Regions from separate parts of the Anabaena sp. WA102 genome, predicted to be linked through region 1. Evidence: predicted binding sites of a transcription regulator. Region 1 holds the regulator's gene; the other holds the start of a gene.

Region 1 (4,194 bases):
CAAGGTTGGGTTGAGTGATAGCGAAACCCAACAAAATCCTTGATAATGTTGGGTTTCGTTCCATTGCTCCGCAACGCTGACGCGAACAACTCAACCTACCATATAATGAATTTTCAGGCTTGACCGAGCAGTATTAGCCCTGAAATATGGCTAACGCCACGCTACGCTATCATTTCAGGGTGGGTGTGGAAGCCAACAAATAAGCCACCTGTAGCTTAAGTTGACACCAATGAAGCTCTTGCTTTACCCCTACAAATCTAGGGTTTTCGTGATTTTACAAAAGTCCATGTCCTAACCGTTTTGAGTGTAATCAGGGTAATTATGCGCTTTTTAATGAGAATTGCCGGCTTTGGTTTGCTGATTTTAGGTATTTACTTAGTTGGGAAAAATATATTTTTTACAACCAATGTCTATCCTTACTGGTGGCGAGGAATTGCCGCTGATATTTCAGTGTTAGCACTAACATTAGGTGTATTGATGCTAGTTTTTTTCTCAGAAAGTATGAAAAATCTGGGATGGATTGCTATTTCTGTGGGTATTATGGCGGTATTTATTAGTAGTCGTGCAATTCTTAGTCCTACCAGTTTATGGCAATTTTTTCTCTCCTTAATTTGTATTACATCGGGTTATAAAATGTTCACAACTGGATACTCACCTTTTTGATTTTATTGTTTAGGAGTTAGATGATTATAGGCTTCTCAACTCCTATTTTATTTTCTATCTCTACAGGTGGACGGACACACAAATAAATCAAAGCTCCAAATAAAGGCATTACAAATAACCAAAATAATTGATTATCTTTCCCACCTCGTCGCGCCATATCATCTCCTAGTAATGTGGGAAACAATAGACTCAACATCACAAAATCTAAACTCATCACATGAATAAATCGGCTACTTTGCCACTGTTGGACAAAATCACCCCAATCGCCTTGTAAACCAGATGCGAATAAAACCGCCGCTCCTATAGTTAATAAAATTCCTAAAATGCGAGAATCTAGGATTTTCAGAAATAAATTTTTTTCACCAATAAACTTTTGATTGGGTTGTCTTAAAGCCAAATAGGGTAAAAGTGCAAAAGCACCTAATGCAAAAGCACCACTAGCGAAAGGCCAAGCTGGGATTTTTTGACCTCTACCATCAAAAAAGACGACTGCACTATATATAAAAGGCCAAATCCCCATGATATTAAATAAAGATATAATCAGAGGATTAATGCCTTGCCAATTGCCTGTAGAGAGATTTTTGATTAACTCAAAAGTATCAGGTTGTTCGGGAGGAGCAAAGAAAAAGGCATAGGAAACAAATCCTAGCCATAATAGACCAAAAGTGATTTTTCTCAACATGAATTTATGGAAATTAACTAAAAGCTTCCGAGAGATAATCTGCTGCTGCTGCAACTACAGCGATCGCACTCTCATAGTCTAACCTAGTTGGACCCAAAACTCCCACACTTCCTACTGGCACAGAACCCCGCCGATAAATAGCAGAAATCAAAGTACAAGTCCGAATAGGTTCAAGAGGATTTTCTGTGCCAATTCGCACTGTTACCTTAGACTTATTCATATCGTGCATTTCTGCTTCTTCACAAATTAAATGCCAAAGTTGGTCTTGTTCCTCTTCCAATAATTGCATAATTGTCTGTACCTGCTGTACCTGAGAAAACTCAGGTTGTCGTAAAACCTCTCCAATCCCCCGCACCATAATTTGTGTAGTTGTTGGTGCTAGAGCGCGATGAGTCAATTCTACCAAAGAACTTTTTAATAATTCACCATAAACTCTAAACTCCTGATCCAATTTACTCCAATCAAGATAGCCTATTTCTAATAAACTCTGTCCTCTTAAATGAGTATTCAAAAAGTTAGAGACAATCTGCAATTGATGATCAATTACCTCCGCTTCTGGTTTACTTTCTGGATTATGTAAAAATAAATCCATCACCTTAGAATGGGTTTCATAACTATCTGTCACCACAATTAACATAATTCGCTCTGATTCAATTTGCACCAGTTGCAAATGTCGTAACTTTGCGGTTGTGGGTTGCGGCATAGTAATTAAAGTAATACAGCCGCTCAATGTTGCTAAAATTTGGGCAGCGCCTTGTAATAAGGCCTCCAAACTGCAATCTTCCCAATGCAGATGTTTTTGTAATACGGTTTCTACCTCTTTTGCTAAAGTTTCTGATGGTTTAATTAATTGATCAACGTAAATACGATAACCAGAATCAGAAGGAATTCTACCCGCAGAAGTATGTGGTTGATAAAGTAACCCTGATTTTTCCAAAACACCCATCACACTGCGAATCGTAGCCGAGCTAACACCTAAATCAAATCCTTCAATTAAAGCTTTAGAGCCAACAGGCTCTGCTGTGGTAATATAATGACGTACAGTTGCATAAAGTATATTCTGTTGCCGATTAGTCAGATGAACTTGCATAAGTGATTTTTTTACTGAAGGCAAATCTTAATCAAAATTGGAAAAAAATGTGGTTTTTACCGCAAAAATGGAAAAAAGAATTAATTATTAATTAAAGTAAGATAGCAAATTATATACTTATATTGTATTAATTGAACACAAAATTTACTTTCAGCATTTATTTGCTGCATTTGTTATTACTACATAGCTGAAATCCAAAAAGAAGATGAATTTCTCTCTGTTTCAGTATTATCTCATAGTCTATCAACCTAAGTTGTGGTTTTAGTCACAAAATATTATTTTCTATTGATCAAAATTTTGACCGCGCCAGTAGAGGGTAGGGGTGGAAATATCTTGTTGATTCCTTCTGAATTCTGGGCGCAGGCCCTGCGCCCCTACGGAGAAGGGATACGATGATGAAATATCTTGTTGATTCCTTCTGAATTCTGGGCGCAGGGCCTGCGCCCCTACTGTTCCCTAATATTGCGGCACAGAAGGATCAACTAAAATCGAATAAGCGGAAATGCCACCCGTAATATTTTTAACATTTGTGAATCCTTGAGTAACTAACCACTGGCACATCTGAGCGGAACGCATACCATGATGACAGAGAACCAGAGTTTCTGCGTGGACATCAAAGCGAACAGGGACTTGTTGATTCCATTGCTCATATTCACTTAAAGGAAGATTGACAAAACCATCTAGCCGTGATATGGCAATTTCCTGGGGTTCACGCACATCTATTAACTGAAGGGGTTCTTCATGATTTTCAAGCCGTTTGGCTAGTTCCTCAACAGTAATTTCGGAAAAGGGTTGATCAAATGATGTATTTGTCATGCAGTTTTTCTAAAAAATCCTATACTATTCATGTTTGCAGAAAAGCTAGAAAATATAAAGAATGTGAACAGTCAACACTTAACAAAAAATATTAAACTTGGTTTCCTTATAGCTGGCATAATTACGCTTATACTAGTTTGTTTAGCTAAATTCTCCTGGTTTTCGGAAAAAAGTCCAGTTAGTCTTGTAGTTCGCAACTCTCAACCCGCTGCGGCTATATTTGTCTCCAAGTCCTCACCAGCAATGGTTTCATTATTGATCAATCCCGACGGGTTACAGAAAATAGCACCAAAAGGAGAATTTTCTCAACTCAAAAATCGTCTACTGGCAAAAAGTAATATAGATTATCAAGATGATATTAAACCCTGGTTGGGTGATGAAATTACCCTAGCTGTAACTACCATAGATATAGACCGTGATCCAGAGAACGGACTACAGACTGGGTATTTAATGGCACTTGCCACTGCAAAACCAGGGAAAAGCCGTGATTTTTTGGAGTTGTTATTTTCTAAACGGGCTTTTAGTGGGACTAATTTAGGAATTGAACGTTACAAAGGTGTCAAGGTTATTTATGATAATACCGAATATTCATCAGGCGTAAATATCCAAAATCCAATATCCAATATCCAAAATAATTTAGCTGGTGCAGTTGTTAATAATTTTGTTTTACTGGCTAATCATCCTCAAGTGATCAAGGAAGCAATTAATAATTTACAAGCTCCAGATTTAAACTTAATTAGTTCTCTAGAATATCAAAAAGCTACTCAAAAAATCTCTAAAAATGCTGTAGCTATAACTTTCTTAAATTTACCGGAAGTTGGTAAATGGCAAGGGTTAGAATTAGCAGAATCAACTTATAATAGCCAAATTCTATCTTTCGTTCTCAACTCCCAAGGGTTGCTCACAGAAAGTACATTTTTCACAAATTCCCAGATTTTACCTT
Region 2 (4,194 bases), 2.8 Mb from region 1:
TAAATGGACAAAAGTGGCTAGGTAGAAATTAGCTTAAAAAAACCCACCCTTACTAAGTTTAGGGGTGGGTTATTCGGTTATTTATATATGGATTTGGGAAAGTGGCAAATTAGAACATACCCATGCCGCCCATGCCACCCATACCACCCATGCCACCCATACCGCCCATACCGCCCATACCGCCCATACCGCCCATACCGCCCATACCACCCATGCCACCATCAGGGGACCCAGCGGATTGTTTTTCAGGCTTTTCAGCAATAATGGCTTCGGTGGTTAGTACCATACTGGCAATAGAAGAAGCATTTTGTAAAGCGGAACGAACCACCTTTGCGGGATCAATAATACCAGCAGCAATTAAGTCTTCAAATTCGCCTGTAGCTGCGTTATAACCGATATTCAAATCAGTTTCCCGAACTCTGGCAACAATGACAGAACCTTCTGCCCCAGCGTTCTCTGAGATTTGCCGCAGGGGAGCTTCTAAAGCTTTTTTAACAATATCAGCACCAATTCTTTCTTCGGGGGTGAGGCTGTTTTTAATTGCTTCTATCTTGGTAGATAGATAAATTAAGGTTGCACCACCACCAGGAACAATACCTTCTTCTACTGCGGCTTTGGTAGCGTTGAGTGCGTCTTCAATCCGCAAGGTTTTGTCCTTGAGTTCGGTTTCTGTAGCGGCACCGACTTTAATTACGGCAATCCCACCGGCTAACTTAGCAATGCGTTCTTGCAGTTTTTCGGTATCATAGTCGGAATCAGTTGCGGCTAACTGTTTACGAATTTGCTCAATCCGAATTTGGATTTCTGGTTTAGCAGCATTACCAGCCACAATGGTGGTATTTTCCTTGTCAATGTGGATTTTCTCCGCAGTTCCCAACATTTCCAAAGTGGCAGTATCTAAGCTTAAGCCAATGTCTTCAGAAATCATTTGTCCATCGGTGAGAATGGCAATGTCTTCTAACATAGCTTTGCGACGTTCGCCAAAACCAGGAGCTTTAATCGCAGCGATCGCTAATACACCACGCGCTTTATTCACAACCAAGGTTGCTAAAGCATCACCGTCTACATCTTCGGCAATAATCAATAAAGGTTGACCTGAACGGGCAACTTTTTCCAAAATGGGGACTAAATCTTGAATGCTGCTGATTTTTTTATCAGTAATCAGGATGCGGGCGTTTTCAAACTCTACTGTCATCCGTTCGTTGTTGGTGATGAAGTAGGGAGAAATATAACCTCTATCAACCTGCATTCCTTCTACCACTTCTAGTTCAGTAGTAAAGGATTTAGATTCTTCAACGGTAATAACACCGTCTTTGGTCACTTTCTCCATCGCCAGTGCTATCATTTGTCCAACTTCCGCATCATTACCAGCGGAAACTGTGGCAACTTGGGAAATGGCACTTCCTTCTACAGGTTTAGCGATATTGGCAATTTCCTTTACCAGCGCCTCAACGGTTTTATCAATACCCCGTTTTAAACTGATGGGATTTGTCCCCGCAGCTACATTCTTCAAACCTTCCTTAATCAAGGCTTGTGCTAGAACTGTGGCAGTGGTAGTCCCATCCCCAGCTATATCCTTAGTTTTTGATGCTACTTCCTGAATTAGTCTAGCGCCAGTATTTTCTAGAGGATCTTCTAGTTCAATTTCTTTAGCAACAGTGATACCATCGTTAACAATTTGGGGAATACCAAATTTTTTCTCTAATAGGACGTTACGACCTTTTGGACCTAAAGTGATTTTCACCGCATCTGCCAGGGCGTTAATACCCTTTTCTAAAGCACGCCGTGATTCTTCATTAAATGCAATAATCTTAGTCATGTTTTATTTTTCTATTGCTTCCATTAGACAATTTAGCACTCACTGACCAAGAGTGCTAATCCCTTTCCTCAATTTAGATTAACAATCAAAATCCCAAAATTGATTAATATTAACAGTTGATAAGTAGGTGAACACAATAAAACCAAACTGTGTAAAGAAATGTAAAATCGCCCAAACCCTCTTCACTCTTGCCTCTTGCCTTTTGCCTTTTGCCTTGCCATAACGACAATTTTCAACACCAACCTACTTACTTATGTTTGACCATAAAACTAATGATTATATTGGGAGCAGATGAACTTAGCAAACTCCCTTAAATCCCTTGGCATTGCTGACCCTAGCGGCTCCGGCTGGTTAGCTGTAGTATTTACGTTTCTATTAGCTTTAGTTGTCACCTGGCGTTTAATTCCCACAATTCGCAAATTTGCCTTAGAGGTAGGTTGGGCAGATCAACCCAACGCCCGACGATTGAATCAAGAACCTTTACCTAATGCGGGAGGTTTGGCAATCTACGCGGGTGTCATTGCGGCTTTGGTCTTAGCTAGTCTCTTGCGACCGATTGAACTGCAAGGGGTTTTAGCTCAGGTCTTAACGATTCTCCTCGGTGGTTCAATTTTAGTTTTAGTGGGCTTTATTGATGACCAGTTTGGCTTACCTCCGTCTGTGCGGTTATGGGCGCAGGTAACAACAGCACTTCTGTTGGTTGGTAATGGCATTAGCATCAAGGTTGCCTTTGGTACACCCATTGATTCCCTCTTGTCTATGGCGTTAACGGTGCTGTGGGTGGTGGGGATCACTAATGCTGTTAACCTCATGGATGGGATGGATGGTTTGGCTGGTGGCATCAGCTTTATCACTGCTATCAGTTTGTTAGGCGTGTCTGCCCAGTTTGATAATCGCGCTGCTGCTACTTTGGTTTTAGCGGCTTTGGGAGGGGCGGCGCTGGGCTTTTTACGCCATAACTTTCACCCCTCACACATCATTATGGGTGATGCTGGTGCATACTTTTTTGGCTATGTGTTAGCAGCAACCAGCATTTTAGGCAAACTCCAATTAAATACAATCTATGCCCTAATCCCGACGGTTTTATTTCTGCTGTTGCCAGTTATCGACACTACTCAAGTGTTTGTTCGCCGGCTCATGGCAGGCAAAAACCCTCTGAGTACACCAGGTAAAGACCACATCCATCATCGCTTGTTGGCTTGGGGACTATCCCAACGCAATGCAGCTTTTATCTTATGGTCAATTACTTTAGGTTGTAATTTACTGGCTATGAAAGTCCAGGGTATGAGTTTATCTGTGATGCTGGCTACTGCTGTCGGTATTATTTTGCTGTTAGGCTTTACCCTTGGACAAAGAATGTTGAATAATTCGTGAATAGGATATAGATCCCCGACTTCTTTGAGAAGTCGGGGATCTCTTTGAGAAGTCGGGGATCTGAGTATTATAAAACTACATCACCATACCGCCATCAACATTAAATACTTGTCCTGTGATATAAGCTGCGGCGGGATCTGCTGCTAAAAAGCGCACCATGCCAGCAATTTCTTCTGGTTTACCAAAACGCCCCAGGGGGATATATTGCAGGATACCATCGGCTTTGATATCGCTGGTCATGTCAGTGGTAATAAAACCAGGAGCAACGGCATTGACGGTAATGCCACGAGAAGAGAGTTCTTTAGCTACTGTTTTGGTAAAGCCAATTACTCCGGCTTTGGCTGCGCTGTAGTTGGCTTGTCCAGGGTTGCCCATTTGTCCCGCGACGGAAGCGATGTTAATAATCCGCCCGGAACGTTGTTTGAGCATAATTTTACTGATAGCTTTTGTACATAAAAATACTCCAGTTAAGTTAAGGTCTATGACTGCTTGCCATTCTGCTAATTTCATTCTTAATAGCAGGGTGTCACGGGTAATACCTGCATTGTTGACTAAGATATCCACGCGCTGGAATTTTTCTAAGGTGGTTTTAATGAGTGTATCTACTTGATTTTCTTGGGAAACATCTGCTTGGAGGGCGATCGCTTCTCCTCCTGCTGCTGTAATTTCTGCGACTACTTCCTCTGCTGCTGTGCTGGAACTAGCGTAGTTAACTACTACTTTTGCACCTTGAGATGCTAATTGGATAGCGATCGCTCTACCAATTCCCCGTGATGCACCTGTGACAATTGCAACCTGATCTTTTAATAAACTCATCTATTTTTCCTCAATTTTGTGGAGATACCGCGCTAATTATCTTATAATTTTAAGTTAGACGGAGGTGAAAAATTTATTGATGCAGTTAGTTAGTCAAGAATACATCGAAATTGCTGCTGATGTCCGAAGTGGAAAACCCCGAATTGCTGGTACTCGTATTGCGGTGGAGGATATAGCAGTTCTAC

The links. Region 1 encodes HrcA, which represses chaperone genes, less so after heat shock. Its sites were predicted from a motif close to TTAGCACTCNNGANTCNNGAGTGCTAA; they were not measured.
Region 2: groL (chaperonin GroEL) is a predicted target of HrcA. The motif match lies at 1,852-1,878, and genes of this name have one in related genera.

The regions. Positions count from the first base shown of each region.
Region 1 is NZ_CP011456.1:955,733-959,926, reverse strand. Features, by position in the region: gene AA650_RS03850 (hypothetical protein) at 322-663, shown strand; gene AA650_RS03845 (hypothetical protein) at 680-1,345, opposite strand; gene hrcA (heat-inducible transcriptional repressor HrcA) at 1,359-2,435, opposite strand; gene AA650_RS03835 (rhodanese-like domain-containing protein) at 2,892-3,251, opposite strand; gene AA650_RS03830 (DUF3352 domain-containing protein) at 3,282-4,194, shown strand, end outside.
Region 2 is NZ_CP011456.1:3,781,261-3,785,454, reverse strand. Features, by position in the region: gene AA650_RS16530 (DUF2996 domain-containing protein) at 1-32, shown strand, start outside; gene groL (chaperonin GroEL) at 110-1,819, opposite strand; gene AA650_RS16520 (MraY family glycosyltransferase) at 2,111-3,193, shown strand; gene fabG (3-oxoacyl-[acyl-carrier-protein] reductase) at 3,269-4,009, opposite strand; gene AA650_RS16510 (DUF433 domain-containing protein) at 4,074-4,194, shown strand, end outside.